One region of the Marinomonas sp. ef1 genome, then DNA from elsewhere that is predicted to be linked to it. Evidence: predicted binding sites of a transcription regulator. Region 1 holds the regulator's gene; each other region holds the start of a gene.

Region 1 (5,696 bases):
TATGAAGATGATTCTCGTAAAGAAATTGACAAAGGTCTTTCTATTGGTGCAACAGTAGACTTTTAATAACAGTAAATATTTTTTTGAAAATAAAAAGGTGGCTTATGCCACCTTTTTATTTGTTAACATTCGAGCATTATTCACCATCATAAGCGCAAAGGCTAAAAACAGGTACTTCACTGTCTCTTAGTTTTTGACTTCCGCCTAGATCGGGCAAATCTATAATAGCTGCCACTTCTTTTATATTCGCACCTTGGCTGGTCAATAGTTTAATTGCGGCAAATAGGGTACCGCCAGTCGCTATCAAATCATCAAATAACAATACTTCATCGCCTGCTTTCACTGCGCCTTCTTGGATCTCCAATTCCGCTTCACCGTATTCCAAAGCGTATTTTTGTGAAATGGTTTTTCCTGGAAGCTTGCCCTTTTTACGCACTAAGATAAGCGGCTTTTGCAGTTCATAGGCTAAAACAGCAGCAATTAAAAAGCCTCGAGCATCAATGCAGGCAATATGAGTGATATCTGTTGCAATGTAGCGATGCACATAAGCATCAACAACCATTCTCATGCCTTTAGGGTCACTAAAAATGGGAGTAATGTCTCGAAAGCTTATACCTTGTTTTGGCCAGTCTTCTATTGTTTGTATTAGGGATTTAACGTAAAAATCGTCGTAAAGCATGCCTGTTGGGCCTCATCATATCAATCAAATGCGGGCGATTTTACCACAATCACTAGCAACCCCAACGAGTTTTTGCATTTCAGGGAAGTCGATTATTTCTATTTCCTTGCCATCAACATGTATTAACTCATTTTTTTGAAAACGAGTGATGACACGACTAACAGTTTCAACGGCCAATCCAAGGTAGTTACCAATTTCACCACGCGACATAGATAAACGAAAAGAGCTCGCTGAATAACCACGCTTTTTGAATCGATTAGATAGATTCAAAAGGAAAGAAGCAACTTTCTCATCAGCATTCTTTTTCCCTAACAATACCATCATCTGTTGGTCGTCGGATATTTTACGGCTCATCACCTTAAATATCTGATGCTTCAAAGAAGGGATATGAGAAGACAGCTCTTCAAGATGACTAAATGGAATCTCGCACACTGTTGTTGTTTCCAGTGCCTTTGCAGAAACAGGGTAGACGTTTGAATCAATCCCGCTTAAACCGACTAATTCACTGGGGCAATAAAAGCCTGTAATTTGCTCTTCGCCGACGGACGTAATATTGAATGTTTTTAAAGTGCCAGAGCGTACAGCATAAACTGAATCAAACGCTTCACCTTGGCGAAACAAAAACTCGCCCTTTTTTAGTGGTTTCTTACGCTCTATTATTTGATCTAATTTATTAATATCTTCATCAGCTAATGCTATTGGAAGGCAAAGGGCGCTTAAGCTACAGTTCTGGCATTGCGAAGTAAGCGTACTGTTGAATCGTGACTGTGTGTGTGTCAATGACATGTGAATCTCCCTGATCTCGATCTATATAACTTTAGAGTATTTTATGGCGCCGTTGAGATATTTATCAAAAACCATACAAATACAGCGAATTAATAATCTACCGCGCTCTGTAACTTTAATAGTGGTCTGCATTCCACTACGATCAATATCTAACATACCATCTTTAGTCATGGGAGTTAGATTTTCCATCTCTTCAAAAAAGTACTCGAAGAAGCGAATATTATATTTTTGCTCAATAATGGCAGTGTTCAACTCAAATTGAGAAATTAGCGTCATTATAACTTGATGTCGAATTCTGTCATCTAGATCACTAATATACCCTTTAGCTATAGCTAATTGACCTTTCTCAATACTACTCCTATAAATTGATAAGTCAGTATGGTTCTGGATATAAACACCATTTAAATCACTAATAGCAGAAACGCCAAATGCGACCAAATCTGTGCCAGCATGTGTTGTATAGCCCTGAAAGTTACGCTGTAGCTTGCCTTGTTTTTGAGCTATCGCCAAGCTATCAGTTGATTTTGCAAAATGGTCCATGCCGATATATTCATAACCAGCAGCTATCAAATACTCAATACTCATTTTCAACAAATCAAGTTTCATACTTGATACGGGCAAACTATCATCTGAAATCCGCCTTTGAGCACGGAATCGATCAGGTAAATGAGCGTAATTGAACAGCGAAATTCGCTCTGGTGATAATTCAATCACTTGCGCCAAAGTCTCTCTAAAGCCTTCTATAGATTGATATGGCAAGCCATAAATAAGATCAAAATTAATTGACTTAATGTCTAATTCGCGAGCATCTTTTACAAGATCTGCAACCATTTTAACGGGTTGAACACGATGGATGGCCTCTTGTACCTTGATGTCAAAGTCTTGCACACCAATACTAATTCGGTTAATTCCCTTTTCAGTTAATAACTTCAGCTTAGATCGACTTATTTCTCTAGGATCTATTTCAATGCTGTAATCTTGCGTTCCGTCATTAATTAAATTGAAGTGTTGCTGAATATTATCAAATAGCACCTCAATTAATTCTTCGGTCAAAAAAGTAGGGGTGCCACCACCAAAATGTAACTGCGTAACTTCTCTTGAGTGATCAAGCATAAGGCTGCGTAATCTCATTTCTTCGCCGAGTAGTTCAACGTATTCGGCGCCTTTATCGTACTGCTTAGTCACAATCTTATTACAGGCGCAGTAGTAACAAAGGTGAGCGCAAAACGGAATATGAAAATACAAACTAAGAGGCGCTTCGGAAGGCGTTAACATCTTATCAATAAGCGCAATTTTACTAATACTTGAGTCAAATTGCGGTGCCGTTGGGTAAGATGTATAACGAGGCCCAGATAGATCGTACTTAGCGATAAGTGAAGAATCCCAAATCATGATGTGTTCCTATTAAAATTTCTAATAGGAGTTTACACTTTAGTGAAAAGCTATTTGCTGACCCAGATCAAGGATTTTCATACTGCAACTAAAACCTTTCTCTATGTTGTTGGTAATAATGCATCTAGCAAGGTTCTAACCATCGATCTAATCTGGTCTAATAGCGTTTTTTTGAAAATTATGAACATGAATTCTCTCCCTTTATACCTCGCCCACGGTGCTGGTGCTGGTCACAATCACACCTTTTTAAAGCAACTTTGTGACGCAATATCCGAGCAAAGACAGCAAGCTACGATACCAGTAACTTTTTCATATATGCAAGAGCAAGAGCGTTTAGGAAAGAAAAGGCCACCACCTAGATTTAACACCCTTGTTCCTGAATTTGCTGAGCATATTGTGGATGAGAATAGCTGTATTGTTGCTGGAAAATCCATGGGAGGTCGAGTAGCTACACAACTAACACATCTACCCATGGTGAAAGCTGTAGTATGTTTCGGTTTTCCTTTCTACCCAGCCGGAAAGCCCGAAAAAAATAGATTATCGTTTCTTGCTGAACTCAAAGCACCATGTTTGATTATTCAAGGCACAAGAGATCAATTAGGTTCGTACGATTGGGTTAGTAAGCAAATATTACCTGACAATGTGAATATTCTTTGGATAGAAGGTGCGGACCATGACTTTAAAACGCTAAAAAAATACAATAAAAGTATAGAAGACACTGTTTTAGAAATAGCTATTCACACGAAAAACTGGCTAGAGAAGAATATCGAAACCGAAGCTTAACCTATTGAGAGAAATATTATGGAACACCAAGCTCAGCTTGATGCAACAGATTTACTTTGCCCTGAACCCGTAATGATGCTTCATGTAGAGATGCGAAAACTGGCTGCGAAGGAGGTGCTAAAAGTCATTGCGACTGATCCATCAACGACAAGAGATATTCCAAAGTTCTGCCAATTTCTTGGCCACAAGCTTATTCGACAAGATCAAGAAGGGGAGATTTATTACTATTGGATCGAAAAGAAAGGCTAATAAGAAACAAGAGCAAACAAAAAGAAGCCCAGATTATCTAATAATCTGGGCTTCTTTTAAGTAACTAGCGCTAAAAGTTGATCGTGAATTAAGCTACCTTTAGCTTTTTTGTAGGCTCTTTTTGACCAAGAATAGCGCTTTGGTAAGTATGCGCAAAACTAGAGAAAGCAACATCAATATCCAATCGAAGCTGACGAGCAACATCGTTAGATGAAATCAAACCACGAATAGCCTTGGTATCTTCATCAATAACAAGCAAATGCTGCAGCTTATTGTTACGCTGACTAAACAAAAGTGATTCAATATCTGAATGCTTAAGAGATGTATACGATAGAGCAAGTAACACTTCTTTAGCTCTCATCAAATCTGCAACCATCAATTCTGAACGTTGAAAACCATTTGCTACCTGTTTAATGAAGACATCTTCAGACAAGTCTTCAAGACTAATAACGCCAACAAAGCGATTATCTGCATCGACTACGATTTTCATGCGTACATGTTCTTTTCTCATCAACTGAACAAGCTCATCTGCACGAGTATTTGATTCAATTACGCGTGGGCCGGCCGTTTGAAAATCAGTAAAGACTGATAAAGCAGAAGAATAAAGGTTTATATTTTCTGTAGTTGCAGGCCAAGTTAGTTGGTTAACGTCTTTTGTAGATACATAAGTTAGTGTTTTCATGATTAATCCCCAGTGTAAAAAATAAAATAGCTAAAGCGTGGGTGAGTTATATCAGTGAAAACGGTGGGGCTCTTGGATTGATGCTACTACTAATTTTAGCAATAACAGGTAAGCGATAATTTAGAAAAGGCGTTGGAGTTAAAGCGGAGGGATGAGTCCGAAATGGAATAAATACAATAAAGCCACTATCTGCTCCATTATCTTGATCTGGGACAACGACTTCATCGCATCTTTGCTCTACAGTAGGTTCTAGCCAGCGAAATTGATTTACTTCTTGAGCATTGGCGCGCTGAGATATCGTCAATAAAGACGATATAATCACGGTAATGATCATTAGTAATTGAATTTTCATGGCAACACCTAATCCTTGTTTTGTCTAATAAATATAGGCTTGCTCCTGCCTAAATCCCAGCCTTTTTTACAAAATGCCGCATTTTTTCACGATCAGACACTTTGTCTAACAATTGTGATGCAAATAAGGGAACCATAATTAAAGATACATAAAAAAATATTTGGCCATGGCATTGATAAAATTGGCACATATTCTCGTCGCCATAACAAATACGAAAAAGCATTACCAGCTATGGGCTAATGCTTTTTATTATCATTGCTCACTTTTTATGCCGGCAGCATAATGGTTGCTTCACCTGTTACAACCACTTTACCGTCACACTCGCACACTGTTTTTAGTGTTGCACGGCGACGACGTTCATTGATATCAGTAACCGTTACAGTCGTAACCACTTCTTGACCAACAAAAACCGGAGAGCGGAACTTTAGCGTTTGCTCTAAATAAATACAGCCAGGTCCTGGCAATTGAGTACCTATCGCTGCTGAGATAAAGCCAGCTGTCAGCATGCCATGGGCAATTGGCTGACCGAAAGAAGTCGTTGCTGCATATTCAGCATCTAAATGAACAGGGTTTGTATCACCTGTTACATCAGCAAAAGCTTGTACATCTGCTTGTGTAACCACTTTGCGATATTCAACACTTTGATCAATTGAAAGTTGCTCTAATGTATAGCCTGTAGTCATTACCAATCCTTATTTAGTCATTTTCGGTTATGGTACACTCTCGCCGGACTATTCTTAAGAGGTATCTATGGTTAAGTTGGTAATTTTTGA
Region 2 (5,696 bases), on a different contig from region 1:
TCTCGGCTCGTTGGGTCGAAATATACAAAAGTTGCGTATGGCAAAGGGGTTGTCTTTGTCTCAGCTTGCGCTGGATGCTGGGCTGGCGAAGTCTAACTTGTCTCGTATTGAGCAAGGTGAGGGCAATCCGACTTTAGAAACGATTTGGCGTTTGGCAGTACAACTGAATGTTCCGTTTGGGGATCTTGTGGCCAGTGTGGAGTCGACACTGGGCGAAAACGGTGTACAGGTCAGGTTGATTGATCAGGGCGAGGGGAATCCGCGCGTCGATGTGTATTGGATGTCTTGCGCGCCGAACACTATTAAGCAATCAGAGCCGCATATTGCTGGTACGACAGAAGCTATAACCCTTATAAGTGGGCAATTGCTGGCGGGTGAAAGTAATGACTTACGCCATTTGGAAATTGGCAAGGCCCACACTTTCGCTGCAGATGTTCCGCACAGTTATCAAACTGACGATTCATGGGCGACTTTAATGATGGTCATAACTTACGCTAAACAGGAGGTTCAATCATGAGTACGTCAACCCAAACTCTTGCCGGAACACCTTGGAAGCAGGGTGTAAAAGACGCAATTCCGTTACTTGGCGGTTATATTCCGGTGGCCATTTCTTTTGGTCTGATTTCCGTTCAGTCGGGCTTTAGCGTGTTAGAGACTATTCTTATCTCTGCCTTTATTTATGCTGGCGCATCACAGTTTCTCTTTGTTGCCATGGCCGCTTCTGGCGCACCTCTATGGCTGGTGGTCATCATGACGTTGTTAATTAATGCACGGCACATTGTTTATGGGCCAAATCTTTCACCCTACCTAAATCATGATAAAAAGTGGCTTCCACTCATGCATGGTTTAACGGATCAGATCTTTGCGCTTGCTCATGCTCGTTTGCCTCAGCTTCCAGATCAGGCGCGGATAGGCTGGTACACTGGCGCGGCGGTGTTGGCTTGGCTGAGTTGGGTTGCTGGTACCGCACTGGGTGCCATTGCCGGTGACGAATTGACGCAACGTTGGCCATTAATCAACGATATTTTGCCATTTGCACTACCAGCGCTGTTTTTCGTTTTAATCGTTCCACGTTGCAATAATCGTCTATGGACCCTGACCATTGCTTTGTCAGCTGTTGCCGCTGTAATTTTGAAAATGTTAGGTTACCCGAATGTCGCTATTCCATTAGCTGCGATGAGCGGTGCAGTGCTGTTTTATTCGTTAAAGAATCAACGTATTTTGGGAGGACAATGAGTATGGATACATCTATGTGGTTGGCACTTGTTAGCATTGCCATTGGCACGTATTTGCTTCGCCTCTTGCCGTATATTTGGATGAAACGAAGCTTGGCGAAGAGACAAACGGAGGACGGCATAGGATCAATGCCGACTTGGTTAACTATATTGGGACCCACCATGATCGCTGCAATGTTTGGTACTTCTTTAGTGCCTACTCACTCTGATGCTTTGTCATGGCTAGCGACTGGTGTTGGGATACTGGTTACCTTTGGAGTGTGGACGCGCACACGATCTATGGGCTTGCCTATTTTATTTGGGGTCGTGGCATTTGGAATGGTGACGCTAATTTTACCTATATGAAAAGAATAGATTGTTAAGACAATAAATAGACAAGTCAATTTGTGGTAGATGAAAAGCTAAGTTTTTTCATTTGCCACAAAACCCCTCTAAAACATTTCCTCCTATGGATAGCTTGTTGTCTCCACTCAAGGTACATTGGTTACTCGATCTGTACATTTATTAAGATCGACATTGGTTAGTTAAAGCCTACCAGCGTTATTTCCTGGGATATTGGCGTTCAAAGGAGTGCGAGATGCAAGCTAAGTTTACCGTTCAAATTGATTCTTTCCATAAAATCAGCAACATTCAAAATGCGTGGTCCCATGAGGATTATCGTGCCCTAATGAGCATTATGGATTTTGATGACGATGTGGATAAAATGGACGCGGCAGAGCTCAGAGAAATGTGCATGATGTCACTAAATGATCTTGAGCCTGCGGATGCCGCAAAGGCAGTGCTGACTCATTTATTCCCTGAGTTATCTAAAGGGAAAATAGATCAAATTAGCCACGATATGATTGATGATCGTTCGTGGGAAGAGTATCCAGATTGCTTATTTCATGAGCGTTTCTTTAGTGCTTATGCCTTACTGCGCGAAGCTTTTAATGGGATATTTGCAAAGCCAACAGGTGTTGAGCTTGTCATTACGGTTGCCGCTGAACGTGTTGAAGACATGGCGATTTTTGATGAGTCATTACATTCTTCAATTGTGCGGTTATTGGCTAGCGGACAAGGCGATGATGCGTTAATCAATCGTTTATACGAAGATCAAATCAAAGGCACACATTTCCCTGAAGCGCCGGGTCTTGTTTGGCAGCTTAAGCAAATTGCAGACGAAGGCACAACCCGCAAGTTTAGCCTGGTGAGTTCCTATTTCTGGATGGAGAACTTCGAGCAGGTGGAAGGCTTTGAAGCCGAATCTCATGCGGATGTGGAAGAATAGCTTAGTGGTGTGAGTTTAATCAGGCTACTAAGCCAACAAAAAGCGGATCAAATGATTCGCTTTTTTCGTTTTCGAGGTTGGCAAACATGCAGTATTTCGATTTAATCCCGTTCTGTTTATGAATGAAAGCACTTAATCACGAGGCTCAAAATGACCAATTCACCTATTCAAATTGTTTGTCAAAGTTGCAGTACCAAGAATCGCGTACCGAAAGACAAGCTGGGCAATAAGCCTCTTTGTGGCAAGTGTAAGAATCCTGTGCTTTCTACCAGCCCTGTCAAAGGCAATGATCAAAATTTCAGACGTTACATCACAGACAATGATCTGCCTGTGATTGTCGATTTTTGGGCATCATGGTGTGGACCGTGTCAGCAATTCGCACCTATTTTCGAACAAGTGGCGAGTGAGATGTCGACCAAAGCTTGTTTCTTGAAGCTAGATACTGAGCAGAACCAAACGACAGCGGGTGGCTATAATATTCGTTCCATTCCGACTCTAATGATATTTCATCATGGCAAAGAAGTGGCTCGTTTATCCGGTGCGTTACCGAAAGCGCAATTTCAGCAATGGTTAGCTCAGAACTTGCCAGCGGCTTAAGATGTTTTGGATATTGGCAGGACGTTAAACGCTGGTATCAAAGTACATCTCAACAAACTTCTCGTATAACGCTTCTTCGGTTTCACGTCTGTCAGGGTCGGGTTTTACACAGTCGATCGGGCAGACGGCGACGCAGGTGGGTTGGTCGTAGTGACCAACACATTCTGTGCATTTATCTGGATCGATGACATAAATCTTCGCGCCCATGGTGATGGCTTCGTTCGGACATTCTGGTTCGCACATGTCGCAGTTTATGCATCGATCGTTGATTAATAATGCCATGCTGTAACCTTTACACGGTTACGCTTGCATGAGGTTGGCGGGTGGTTTGTCCTTCCGCTAGATTTCTTAATAAGATACCCATAGACGCCTCGATACCTTGAGGACAAGGAATATAAACCACATGACCACTGCCTTTGGCGACGTCGATAGGGTGACCTTGTTTGTCGTTTAGTTCGCTTAATTGAAAGGTGACATTGCCTTTGGGTGTCATTAGTTCCAAGGAGTCGCCAACACTGAAGCGATTTTTCACTTCGATGGTGAGTGAATCGGCGTTGGTTGCTATGACTTCGCCGACAAACTGCTGTTGCTCACTAATGGAGTTACCCGTTTCATAGTTCTGCAAATCCACATGACGGTGACGTTGTAAAAAGCCATCGGTGTAACCTCGGTTGGCAAGGTTTTCCAAGCTGCTAATGAGGCCTTTATCGAAGCTTTTGCCAGCGACAGCGTCGTTAATGGCTTGGCGGTATATTTGTGCAGTTCTGGCGCAATAGTAAAACGACTTGGTACGGCCTTCGATTTTTAATGAATGCACGCCCATTTTGACCAGACGTTCTACGTGTTGAATGGCGCGTAAGTCTTTTGAGTTCATTATGTAGGTGCCATGCTCGTCTTCAAACGCTGGCATGTATTCGTCTGGACGACCGCGTTCCTGCAGTAAAAAGAGCTGATCACTTGGCTCTTGAATTTGTACGGCAGACGCTTGAGCTTGCAATGAAGCGCCACTGCTGGCGATGATCTGGCCAACGTCATCTTGTGTCGCTTCGTGGGCATTGTATTCCCAGCGACACGCATTGGTGCAAGCACCTTGGTTTGGGTCGCGTTTGTTCATGTAGCCCGATAGCAGGCAGCGACCAGAGTAGGCCATACACAACGCGCCATGAACAAAGACTTCCAACTCCATATCTGGGACTTTTAAGCGAATTTCTTCAATTTCATCTAACGATAGTTCACGCGATAAAATAACGCGGGAAATACCTTGTTGTTGCCAGAATTTGACTGTTGCCCAGTTGACTGCATTGGCTTGTACCGAGAGATGAATTGGTTGATCAGGAAAAGCTTCTCGCACCATCATGATTAGGCCTGGATCAGACATGATGAGCGCGTCTGGTTTGAGGTCAATAACCGGTGCTAAGTCTTGCAAGTAGGTTTTTAATTTTGCATTGTGAGGTGCAATATTGCTCACCACATAGAGCTTTTTGCCCAGCTCGTGTGCTTCATTAATGCCAATGCCAAGTTTTTCCAAATCAAACTCGTTATTGCGCACTCTTAACGAGTAACGTGGTTGTCCTGCGTAAACAGCATCTGCGCCGTAAGCGAATGCATAACGAAGGTTTTTTAACGAACCTGCTGGAGATAATAGCTCTGGTCTAAATACTTCAGGCTTAAAGCTTTCTTGCTGTGACATTTTTTCTTGAGACATAAGGCTCACCGATCGATCAAAACGCGCGGAGTTTACCTGTGTGTTAATTGAACTCAAGTGATGATGGCGGGATTGGTGGCTTAAATAAGGTCTGTTTGATCTAGGTCAAATTTCATCAATTACAGAGAAAAGTTAAAGGTGCCAGATTCCCTTAATAAGCTAAAGGAATCTGACCCTGTTATTGCGTCTTTACTCAGTTAAAAGTCGTACGCGGCTGAGATGTAAACACGACGACGTTCACCGACGAATGATCCTATGTTTTTGGTAAAGCCACTAACAGCATATTCTTTGTCGAATAAGTTTTTGATGTTTAGCTGGAACTTCCAATCTTCATATCGAGTTTGCCAAGACATATCATAAACCGTATAGGGTTTAACTGTTTGATCATCTCGGTTCTTTTGTTGGCTAACGTAATCTGCGCCAAAAGCAATAGAGGAATCTATGCTCGGGAAGTCGTAGCGACTCCAAAGGCCAAGTTGATGATAAGGCGTGTTAGCAAAATATACGCCATCTGCAGCTTCTTTCACCTTCACATCGTTGTAAGCATAACTGACATTGGCAACCCAGCGAGATGTGATATCTGCTAGTACATCCAGTTCCATACCTTGGCTACGTATTTTACCAATAGATACTAAGTAATTATCATCGCCAGGGTCGTCTTGTAGAATATTTTCACGATTGATGTGGTATGCAGCAAGGTTGACATTGAGCTTATTGTTGAGCCAGTAGCTGCGTATCCCCACTTCGATTTGTTGACTTTTTTCTGGATCAAACAAACTGCCATCTGCCGATTTTTGTTGGTCTACAGCGCCTTGAGGTACGAAACCTGTCGAGAAAGAAGTGTAAGGTTTCCAGTTGTCATTGATTCGATAGGTCGCACCTAAGCGAGTAG
Region 3 (5,696 bases), on a different contig from region 1:
TCGCAGCGGTATTAATTGCATGGCCTGCAGCGGCAACGGACACGTCTATTGCTGTGTTGGGCGCTCGCGTTATCGGTATTGTGTTATTTGCTGGATTACTGTTCAAAGCAAGCATTCAAACAAAGCCCAATACCATGAAAGCTGAAGCTTAGTAGTCTAGGGTACTAAATAACCAATACTAAAAAAGCGCATATTTCTATAAATGAAATATGCGCTTCTTTTAATCAATTTTCTTGGTAACTATGCCTTTTTAAGGCAACCCAGTCATCAGTAGTTTAATGCCGTAAGACGCAGTTAATACTGCAATAAAACCGACACCGTATAAGAGCAAAAACCATTGCCACGATTTGAGTTTGGCGGCTTTTTCTTTCAGGCTTTTTAACAGCATTAGTACCCCTCCTGATAATCTTCCACCTTACCAGCAAAAACGCGATAGCCCCATAAAGTGTAGGCACAAATCAATGGTACGAAAATGCATATACCTGGTAGCAAGAAGAGTAAGCTGCTGTCTGGCGATGCGGCTTCCATAAAGGTTAATTGTCTTGGTATCAGATATGGAAACAAACCGACAACAAGACCTGCGAAGCCCAGTAAGAACAGCGTTGCGGCATACCAAAAAGGTCGACCTTCATGATGAACGGTTCCTGTAGCGTGACTGTTTAGATCTCTCCAGGCCAAAACCGCGACCACCAAGGTGATAATAGGTAAGGGCGATAACCACAAGAAATTCAAACCAGAGAACCAACGCTGACGAATGTCTACTTGATTTGCCACTGTCCACAAGCTCACTATTACCATGGCTAAAATGGTGATCAGCAAGAGGCGTTTGCCTAACTTAGCTGCGTGATCTTGAATGCGGCCACGACTTTTCATAAACAAATAACAAGCGGCTAATAGAGCATAACCAGCCATTACGGCAAAGCCAGTTAATATAGAAAAAGGCGTTAGCCAATGTAGGCTGGATAAGCTGTCGACACCGACTGGAACGCCTTGAACGATTGAGCCTAGCAACATGCCTTGGCAAAACGCCGCGATAGCAGAGCCTGCGCTAAAAGCGAAATCCCAATAAGGTCGAGAGGTATCGGACTTAAAGCGATACTCGAACGCCACGCCACGAAAGATCAAAGCAAACAGCATCAGCATGATAGGCAGATAAAAGGTTGAGGTAATACCAGCATAAGCGGCTGGAAACGCCGCAAACAACACCACACCACCAAAGACCAACCAGGTTTCGTTGCCATCCCAAACGTGTGAAATAGAACGCATTAAATGGTCGCGCTCGCCTTCTTGGTTAAACCAAGGGTAGAGAATGCCAATCCCTAGGTCGAAGCCATCGAGTAACACGTACATAAAAATGGCAAAGCCTAAGACAAGGAAGTAGAAAAGAGCCAAATCCATCATTTATCTCCTTGTTCTATTGTTGATTGATCTTTTGTTTTCAAATCTGTCGAATGCTGTTCTTTCGTTTTCAGCGACTTCACCCAAGCCAATGCATAGCCCGGCGCTTTCATACCAATAAGTTGCTGCTCTAGTGTTTCCATTGATGGCGGTCCTTTCTTAATCAGCTTACGCATGAAGTAGAGATAAACACCGATCAGCAGACTGTAAATGATGACAAACATGGTTAAGGTAAACAGCACACGTTCTGGAGGAAGTGGCGATACAATCTCGGATGTTCTAACAAGGTTGTAGACAATCCAAGGCTGACGACCGATTTCGACCACATACCAACCTGCCAGTACTGCAATGACACCCATAGGTGTAAATAATGTTACGAGAGACAGGAAGGCTTTGTTTTCATATAGGCGGCCTTTACGGCGTAACAAGAGCGCTAGTGCCGCGATACCCATCATGCCAAATCCAATACCCACCATGACACGGAAAGACCAAAACACTAACGGTACATTCGGTCTGTCTTCTGGTGGTACGGCTTTTAAGCCTTGCACAGCGCCATCCCAAGAGTGAGTCAGGATCAAGCTACCTAGGTTTGGAATACCGACTTCATAATCGTTCGACTCGGTTTGCATATTCGGCATAGCGAATAACAATAACGGAACGTTTTCTTCTTCCGCTGGCCAAATGCCTTCCATCGCCGCCAATTTAGTTGGCTGATGTTCTCTTACGTTCAAACCATGCATATCACCAATCCAGGCTTGTAGTGGTGTTAGTACCAAGGCAAACCACATGCACATGGACAAGCCTTTTTTCGCAAAAGGAATGTTTTTCTTTTTCAATAAGTAATAAGCACTAATACCAGCGACCACGAAAGTCGCGGTAATTAATGACGCAACTACCATGTGAGTAAGGCGATATGGCATAGATGGATTGAAGATCACTTCCATCCAGCTTTCGACTTCAAACTTGCCATTGATGATCTTGTAGCCTGTTGGTGTTTGCATCCAAGAGTTCGCCACAATGATCCAAAACGCTGAAATCCAAGTACCTATCATAACGGTGAGCGTCGCGAAGAAATGCAGCTTGCGACCAACACGTTGCCAACCGAACAGCATGACGCCAAGAAAACCGGCTTCCATAAAGAAAGCGGTCAGTACTTCGTAGGCCATCAATGGCCCAAGCACCGCGCCGGTAATCTCCGAGAATTTGGAGAAGTTGGTACCAAATTCATAGGACAAGACGATGCCAGAAACCACGCCCATGCCGAATGTAATCGCAAAGGGTTTGATCCAAAACTTGGCTAGCTGCAAATAGTAAGGGTTGTGGGTTTTAAGCCATAAGCCTTCCCAAATGGCAATCAGCGTCGCCAAACCAATGGTGATGCTGGGGAAAATAATGTGAAAGCTCACAGTAAAAGCAAACTGTATGCGAGATAAGATGGCGACGTCGAGGTCCATAATGGCTCCCTTGGGAATCAATAAGCGTTAAGAGATATATAGATAAGGTTAGGAGTTTCTCTTAACTCTTAGCGTACGCATTTGCTGCAAAGCCAGAGGTAGTAGCGCTAAGCCTACAATGCTAAAAAGCGCGATGATTTCGGTCATTAAAAAGCCAGTATTCATGATGCTTGTCCTATAAGTTGATAATAGTTTGATATGGATCAAAGATTGCTTTTAGTAGAGCAAAGGACAGGCCAACTATTAATGGGATTTATGTATTTGATTTTAAAGGGAAAAAATATATCTTTGCTTGAGGTGTAAAAAAGGTTTACGATTTTCTCACTTTTAGGTGTAAACGAGGTTTACGATTTTGACGCTTTCATTGATGTTTGAAGTTGCCATGCTGGTGACGAGCGTGTGCGGCGTATTGGTAGCTGTTTGGTTATTGTGGCGAGCGAGAAAGCAAAGTGATCTGCAAGCCTTGGCAGGTTTCGCCATCATGATGGCGATTTGGTGCTTCGGGCATGTGGTTTTGTTCCAAGGCTACGAGCAAATTGGTATTCATATCATTCTTGCTAACCCGTTTATGCCGACCTTCTTCTTACACTTTGCGATTCGTTTTGTGAACTCTGGCTCGGTTAAAGAGCCGATGCTAGAACGCTTATATCAAGCGGTACCTTGGTTTTATCTGACCAGTTTTGCGGTGGTTTTACAGAGCTGGTGGATTGGTGCGGGCGATGCTATCAGTACGCTCGACACGCGTTCATTTTTTATCTTTACCGAGGCGGGGACATGGAACCTCGCCTATACAGTGTTGATCGGCATGCTGGCTCATGGCGTGCTGTTATTTGGTTGGTATCGACATTCTGGTAACAAGAAACGCTCCATTCTCGCCATGTTTGGTGTTGGAGCTTGGGGCTTGTTGTTGGCGACCAGTTTTGTATTTCCCTCCTTTGGCATAAGTTGGTTTCCGTACCCTATGTTACTGCTGCCAACTTATTTGCTGTTGTTGGTCTACGCGGTGGTGCGCTATCAGATTTTATCGGTGAATGCGTTCGCCAATCGTGCCTTGCTTTGGGTTGCCATGATGCTGGTGATTCTCTGTGTCATCGCAGTGATAAGCGTTGTGTCTGGACGCATAGGTTTACAGGCGTTAGCAAATGTTCCCAGTTGGCAGCTTTGGTTGTATTCCTTGTTTATCTTGGTCGTCGCAGCTGTCATTTATCAGCCTCTGAGTCGCTTGGTGTCACGTCTTATTTATCCCGGAGCCTCCTTGAATGAAGCTGTGTTGGATACCTGGTCAACGCAATTAAAAGAAGCGCAAGATTGGCCGCAACTGATTGCTATTGGTGAACGCTTACTTTCGCTACAAATTAGACATAGCGTGGCAATACAACTAAAAAGTTCTGCTTATCCCGTTAAGGAACAGAATGACGCTTTGGCAATTCGAGTATCGCGATCAGATTCTGATTGGCACTTTGTTTTGATCGGTTGGGAAGATGCCAGTCCTGGTATGCGTTTAACAGCGGAAGTGTTTGCTTCCTTGTTTTCGACCAGCTGTGGTTTGCTTGAAAGGTCGTTGGCCTTGGCGGTAGCGGAACGAAAACGCATGGACGAACAGCATTTGGTTGAGCTGGGCAGTTTGTCTGCGGCCATGGCTCACGAGTTGCGTAATCCTCTGAACATTATTTCTATGGCCGCCTATGATGCACCAGCCGAGACGCGTCAGCATATTCAGACTCAGCTAAAACGTGCGGATCGTTTGGTGAGCGATATGTTGGTCTATTCCGGTGGCTTGACGTTGCAAGTTGTCGCCACGCCGTTACGATCTTTAATAGCGAGTATTCTGGCGCAAGCTCAGCTAGAAGGAGTGGCGTTTGAGCTTGATATCGATGAAACGATAGAACTGGATGCAGACCCACAACGATTACAACAGGTGTTTATTAATCTGATCGATAACGCCGTATCTTTTTTGCGCAATATGCCAGATGGAAAGTTATCCATTGAAGCCAAAGAACAAGATCAACAGATAGTCATCCAAGTGCATAACAACGGGCCAGCAATCGACTCAAGTCTGCAAGGTGAGGCTTTGTTTCAACCCTTTGTGACTAAGCGAGCAGGCGGCAGTGGTCTTGGTTTAGCGATTGTGCGTCGTATTGTCGATGCTCATGACGGAAAGATTAGACATCTGTCTGATTCGGCTTGGCCAGTGACCTTCGAGCTTATTTTACCTCGCCACTTTTCTGGCGCTGCGATTTCAAATAGAGAATTTCATGACACAAAATAAAATATTACTGGTTGACGACGAACCAGCTTTTCGTGAATTGGCTAGCCGCTGGTTAGCGAATCAAGATTACCATGTCAAAACAGCAGGTAGCCTAGACGAAGCGCGAAAAGCGTTGGCGTCGTTTGATGCGGATTTGGTGTTATTAGACTTGTCCATGCCGCCGCATTTTGACCCGCAAGTAACCTTGGATGCTATGGACGATTTTGCTGGTCGTCCGGTGATTATTATTACTGGTCATGCGGATCGGGATTTGGCACTTAAAGCCATTGAACTTGGCGCATGGGATTTTATTGCTAAGCCGATTGACCCAGATATGTTAGCGGTTGTGGTGCGTCGAGCAATCACCAAAACCACCTTAGAGCGAGAGCTCACTCAGCTAAAACAAGTTAGTAATTCCTCCCAAGGTGCGTCTGCGTATATCGGTCATTCGATGAGTTCGCAAAAGGTCAGGGCGCTGGTGGAACGAATCGCACCGACGGATGTTCGGGTCTTGGTTACTGGCCCATCGGGAACCGGTAAAGAAGTCATTTCTCGCACCTTGCACGACTTGAGTCATCGCGCTGCCAAGCCGTTTG
Region 4 (5,696 bases), on a different contig from region 1:
GTTTAGGCGGCTGGCCTTTGGTTGAAAATGAAGCCGAAGATAGTATGGCGGCTATTTTCCATTCAGGAAAATAACGTCATAATGAGAATGGGCTTGAGTTATTAAAGCCCACTTTTCTTTTTTTACCTATTAAGCGGACATTACTATGCAAGGAAAGCGAATCTTATATCTGATGCTGGGGTGGTTCTCTCTGATCACTGGCATTATTGGTATTTTTCTCCCCTTGCTTCCTACTACGCCGCTGGTATTACTCGCTGCTTGGTGTTTTTCTCGCTCCTCTGTACGATTCCATACTTGGCTCATGGAACACAAATTCTTTGGCCCGATTGTACGCGACTGGCAATCCTCAGATGGCATTCCTCGTAAAGCAAGAAACCGCGCCATCATTTTTATGTGGGCAGGTATGGCGATTTCGATCTTTATTGTTTCTCGCTTATGGGCAACCATAGGATTAATCACCATAGGGCTCTGTGTAAGCACCTATTTATTACGCATGCCTATTCGTTCTGAAAGCCCACTAATCACAGAAAACACAACAGAAACAGAAACAGAAACAGAAACAGAAACAGAAACAGAAAAAGCATTAAAAAGCACCGAAGACAAAGACAGAACCAGCTAATCCATATTCACTTATTTACTATTGAGAAAGCAGAAAGGCACTTTATGATGACACGCCGACATTTTCGACACTTTGTCTTTTATCCATTTGCGGCTCTGACTGGTCTCACTAGCGCAATGTGGCTAGCTGCTCCATTTATAGCAGAGCACTATTTGATAGCTTATTTTCAAGAGCAAGACGAAAATGTTACCGTTGGCAAGCTGTCTATTGACTTCTTCCCCCCTAAAGTTGATTTGAAAAATATCGTCATCAATGACAAAAACCAAGATACTCTCACTCTTAAACGCGCTATTTTTGAAGTCGAAATATGGCCGCTTTTAACTAAAACAGTTCATATCTCAGAAGCCAAAATTGAAGGTTTAAACTTAGTAGTTGCCCAGCACGAGAAAGACTGGATTATTGCAGGTATTAATACTTCTCAATTCATCACACCTGAAGATCAACAAGAACCAGAAGCAACAGAAGAAACCGCAGAAAACCCAAGTGCGCCTTGGACAATAAAACTGCCTTCATTTTCATTCACTGACAGCCAAGTTAACCTATCTCGTCAACCAGACTTAAACGTCCCTGCCGAATTAGATAAATTCGTCTTAACTAATCTATCTATAAAAGATCTATCCGGCCAAGAACTATCATGGAAAGGCGAGGTTGCTTTATCTGCTCTAGTCAATGAAACCACGCTGTCCTTAGAAAGCCAGTTTGATTATTCACCAGTACAAGCGAGCGCAGACGTCAACATTAAAAATACGCGTTTGCTGATAGAGAGCTTTCGCCACTTTTTACCTTCACCTTACAACGAAGGTAAAGGCCAATTGGATCTCGCTGGAAGCTTTCAATTTTCACAACAGCAAGTGAATGGCGCACCTGTTTTTGATGTTAAAAACCTAACTTTAAACACTCAAGTTGATAACCTAAATTTACCATTAGGCGAACAAGACAAAGTTTCCACCAAATCTACGTCACTATCGATATCAAAAGCCAATGCCCGCTTTGTTTCCGCTGACCAATTGGCCGCGACTGGAACTATTAACCTGCAGTCTACGCAGTCATTCTTTGCACAGGCGGATATAGCCGCACAGTTTGATAAGCTAACCCTAAACACGCCGTTCGATGTTAAACGTGATAAACAGGGATTAGCAGCAAGTGGAAAACTAGATGTGCAGTTAGAGCAGCCGCTCTTTACTCAGGCAGAGCAAAAAGCCCAGCTTGATATGCTTACACTAAACACCCCATTTGATATTAAGCAGAATGAGCTTGGATTAGCAGCCAGCGGAAACCTTGATTTACAGTTAGGAAAATCCAGCTTTGCTCAAGCTGAGCAAAACGTACAATTTGATAATCTGACGTTTAACACGCCTTTCGATGTCAAACAGGATAAACAGTCGGGGCTGACCGCAAATGCTGCCTCAACAATACTGGACATGAATGAGCTTTCCCTATCATCAGAAAGCCTTGCTGTACAAAACCAGCAACTGCACATTGCATTAAACGATATCGCTCTTACTATGGATAACGATCAAGCTCTTACCGCCTCTTTACTTGCGGAAATACAAAGTCATGGTCTATCCGTACAACAAGCCGGAAATACGGCCGACTACGCCACGTTCAATTTATCAAATACGCTTTCTCTGCAAAAAAATGGCGACACACTTTCAGCTCAAAATAGCCAATTGTCTATCGATATTAAAGGCTTGAAAGGGACACAAAGTGACGAGAAACAATTCTCATTAGGTGCCGCCAAACTGACTGCAGACCAATTAGATGTAAAGCAAACTAATCAACAGTCTCCAGCAATAAAAGGCACTAACCTCAACTTTACCAGTGAATCACTGGATAGCATGTTGACGAATAAAAAGCGCATTGCCTCTTGGAAGAATGCCGACATTAGTGGCCTTTCGTTTACTCAGCAAGATAAAGACTTTGACGCCTCATTAGCCCAATTAAGCGTCATGGATTTAACGGTTTCCGAATTGGTTGCGGATGCAGGTAACAAACAAACACTTCCACCGTTAAGCCATATCGGCAGTATCAAAGTAGAAAAAATTGAAGCTACTCAAGATGGCGCTAAAATCAAACAGATCACTACGGATTCAGCCAAAGTAAGCCTAATATTGGATGCTCAAAAGCGTATACAAAACCTCGTTTTTGTCGATGTTGAACAGCAAAATACGCCTGAGCCTGTACTAAAGAATCCAAACGTTCCAAGAGAAAAAGACGCTAAAAATGCCGTTAGCAACACTCAGGATGCAGAACAAAATCCTGCATTTAAAGCACCTTATTACGTTATTTTGGATGCCTACGATACAACTGGAGCATCCAGTATTTATGTGCAAGACAAGAGTATTTCTCCTACATTGCAACGTTCTTTAGACATCGACACTCTATCATTGCGCAATCTAAATACGCAGAAAAAAGACCAAGCCACAGTATTGGCGCTAAAAGCGCGCAATGGTAAATACGCCACTCTACAGAGTGACATAACTATTTGGCCTCTGGCTGATAAACTCACCTTAAAAAGTGACTTGGTTATTCGTGAAGCCGAATTGCCACCCTATTCCTCCTATATTGCTAATGTTTTAGGCTACCAAATAGACTCTGGACAACTGGATCTAGACTTAAAACTCAACGCAGATAGCGGAGTGTTGAGTGGCAACTCCCATATTGTATTAAGAGAATTCGACCTTGGCGGACGCAAAGAAAGCAGCTCCGTTATCAAGGCTGGTGCTGTTCCGCTTAATATCGCCGTGAGCGTTTTAAAAGACAGCGACAACAATATTGATTTAGATATTCCTCTATCGGGCGATATTGAAAAACCTGAATTCGGCTGGCAGGACTTCTTGCTCTTACCTGTGCGTAAAGCGCTATTTAGCGCATCAAGCACCTACTTGATGCAAACTTTTGTCCCATACGCCAATGTTATTAGCATTGCTCAATTCGCCGGTGATCAACTACTCAAGATCCGTGTTGAACCTTTAATTTTTGAAGCTGAAGATGACAAGTTAAACGATTCGCAAGATGCCTTTTTAAAGCAACTTGTTGCCTTAATGAAAGACAAAAAAGACAGCCAGCTAAAAGCCTGCGGCGTTGCGAGTTATCTCGATCTAGGCCTTGAAAAACCACCAGTATCTATCGATAACGACACGAAGGAAACTGCAAGCAATCTAGCACAAAAACGTGCCGATCATTTGAAAGACTATTTGGTGAAAGAAGGTATTTCGTCTTCACGAGTTTTTCTTTGCTCACCCGAAGTGGATCTATCTAAAAGCAGCAAACCAAGGATAGAACTGAATTTTTAAGTCACCTATCTTTAGAAGCTCTTTAATACCAATAAAATTTACCAAGTTAGCCGCGATAGAAACCTCTATCGCGGCTTTTTAATGTCAAAAAGACGCAAAGAAACCCACGATATAGTGCAACGTCATCTAGACTTAACACTCTCCATTGAAAACTGAAATAAACGGGCCATAACTGTATAAGCAGCGTTTGAAATCCCTATTTAGCAAAGTAATTGGTTACATTCTTTATTAGTTAATTTTTTAAAGAGTGAATAAAACCTGACCAACATCAAGAGAAGACTAACCTAACTAGGTTAGTCTTAAACGAAAGCTAGCAAGTATAGGAGGCAATTATGCCGATTGAAGACCATAATTTAGTAAACGAATTTCCTGAATACAAAGAAGACATCCACCAGCTAAAAATGGATGATGCACATTTTAAAAAGCTCTATGATGAATATAACCACTTAACAAAAGAAGTGGAAAAAATGGAGCAGGAAATTATCCCGGCTACTACGATTGAAGAAGAAAAGTTAAAGAAACAACGCCTTCAACTAAAAGACACCATACAAGGCTACATTAAAGCGTCAAAACTCGCTGCTGAAAAAGCCTAGTCTTCAAGCAGAGCGGCTTTTGTATGCAAAGCCGCTCTGCCTTCCCTCTGTTTTTTAATAATTCACCTTCTACCTTATCTCTCTCCCTAATATAGTATTAACGTTAATAGCGATTAACTCTGCATTTTGAATCTTTTGTAAATCAACTCCTATTTGAAAATGAATATCATAAACACTATTATACGCAACTCATTCAATTCAACTTGGTTTTCCTATGACGTTAAGAACCACCTTAATGATGATGCAAGCCTGTGGTGCGCTTGTTTTTTCTACTGTGATTTTTGCCGAAAATGCTGCAAACAACATCACACAAGACAGTTATCTCAATGATGGAGATAACAAAATTAAGGATGGATCCAACATAGAACTTCAAACACTTCAGGTACAAGGCCGTGCTCTGTCTTATTACAAAGAAGATGAAGCTGCACTTGCCACTCGAACATCAACTCCCATTGATAAAACACCACAGTCTGTTCAAGTGGTTACTGAGGCTTTGATTGAAGACCAGGCTGCACGACAGATCACCGATCTTTATCGATCCATTTCAGGTATGTCGCAAAATAACGTTTCCACTGTGACCTTAAGAGGCTTTAGCCAAGACGAAGTACTCTATGACGGTCTGAAAGGCGACCCTTTTGGTGACTTTTCAATTCCTCAGCTGTTTACCATAGAACAAATACAAGTCCTTAAAGGTCCATCTGGTGCAGCCTATGGCGCAGGCGAACCTGGTGGCGTCATTAACTATGTGACTAAAAAGCCGGCGTATGAACAGAAAAACACTCTAAAAGTCAGCGCTGGCAATAAAGATTTTTTAAGTGGTAGCATCGAATCCTCTGGCCCAGCCAATGAAGACGCATCGCAACGCTACCGTCTTGGTATTTACTCCGACGGTCAAGATTCCTATCGTAATAATGTCGAAGAAGAAAACCGAATTATCGATCTTGGTTACGCTTGGGACATCGATGAAAACAATACCCTCACCGTTCAATACACAGACATTCATCAATACATCTCCGGTGCCCGCTTACGCGGCATTCCAACCGATGATGATGGTAACTTCTTGGCTGACACGTCTTGGAATAATAACGAAAAATCCGATTTCCAAGAGCTAGACGCGCAAGTCTTTCAAACGCGTTTAGACCACAGCATAAACTCATGGCTAGACAGCAATTTCTCAGTTCGCTACTT

Evidence for each region. Region 1 encodes FNR, which switches genes on or off when oxygen is low (the NO sensors DNR and NnrR bind a similar motif). Its sites were predicted from a motif close to TTGATNTANATCAA; they were not measured.
Region 2: the regulator FNR is predicted to act here: its motif matches at 4,900-4,913, upstream of trhP (prephenate-dependent tRNA uridine(34) hydroxylase TrhP).
Region 3: the regulator FNR is predicted to act here: its motif matches at 3,046-3,059, upstream of CCS02_RS20690 (cytochrome ubiquinol oxidase subunit I).
Region 4: the regulator FNR is predicted to act here: its motif matches at 4,174-4,187, upstream of CCS02_RS00945 (YdcH family protein).

What each region holds. Positions count from the first base shown of each region.
Region 1 is NZ_NHTT01000002.1:450,565-456,260, forward strand. Features, by position in the region: gene CCS02_RS04520 (YfaZ family outer membrane protein) at 1-66, shown strand, start outside; gene CCS02_RS04525 (adenine phosphoribosyltransferase) at 137-679, opposite strand; gene fnr (fumarate/nitrate reduction transcriptional regulator Fnr) at 704-1,465, opposite strand; gene hemN (oxygen-independent coproporphyrinogen III oxidase) at 1,487-2,857, opposite strand; gene CCS02_RS04540 (alpha/beta family hydrolase) at 2,900-3,640, shown strand; gene tusA (sulfurtransferase TusA) at 3,659-3,889, shown strand; gene CCS02_RS04550 (CBS domain-containing protein) at 3,978-4,571, opposite strand; gene CCS02_RS04555 (hypothetical protein) at 4,618-4,923, opposite strand; gene CCS02_RS04560 (MaoC family dehydratase) at 5,190-5,606, opposite strand; gene CCS02_RS04565 (HAD-IA family hydrolase) at 5,674-5,696, shown strand, end outside.
Region 2 is NZ_NHTT01000001.1:196,648-202,343, forward strand. Features, by position in the region: gene CCS02_RS00905 (helix-turn-helix domain-containing protein) at 1-517, shown strand, start outside; gene CCS02_RS00910 (AzlC family ABC transporter permease) at 514-1,236, shown strand; gene CCS02_RS00915 (AzlD domain-containing protein) at 1,239-1,580, shown strand; gene CCS02_RS00920 (hypothetical protein) at 1,813-2,502, shown strand; gene trxC (thioredoxin TrxC) at 2,653-3,099, shown strand; gene CCS02_RS00930 (YfhL family 4Fe-4S dicluster ferredoxin) at 3,124-3,381, opposite strand; gene trhP (prephenate-dependent tRNA uridine(34) hydroxylase TrhP) at 3,392-4,804, opposite strand; gene CCS02_RS00940 (TonB-dependent siderophore receptor) at 5,002-5,696, opposite strand, start outside.
Region 3 is NZ_NHTT01000022.1:24,200-29,895, reverse strand. Features, by position in the region: gene CCS02_RS20700 (TRAP transporter permease) at 1-152, shown strand, start outside; gene CCS02_RS22200 (hypothetical protein) at 251-388, opposite strand; gene cydB (cytochrome d ubiquinol oxidase subunit II) at 388-1,398, opposite strand; gene CCS02_RS20690 (cytochrome ubiquinol oxidase subunit I) at 1,398-2,852, opposite strand; gene CCS02_RS20685 (sensor histidine kinase) at 3,205-5,121, shown strand; gene CCS02_RS20680 (sigma-54-dependent transcriptional regulator) at 5,108-5,696, shown strand, end outside.
Region 4 is NZ_NHTT01000001.1:202,808-208,503, reverse strand. Features, by position in the region: gene rnt (ribonuclease T) at 1-74, shown strand, start outside; gene CCS02_RS00955 (YbaN family protein) at 146-619, shown strand; gene CCS02_RS00950 (DUF748 domain-containing protein) at 664-3,915, shown strand; gene CCS02_RS00945 (YdcH family protein) at 4,248-4,508, shown strand; gene CCS02_RS00940 (TonB-dependent siderophore receptor) at 4,723-5,696, shown strand, end outside.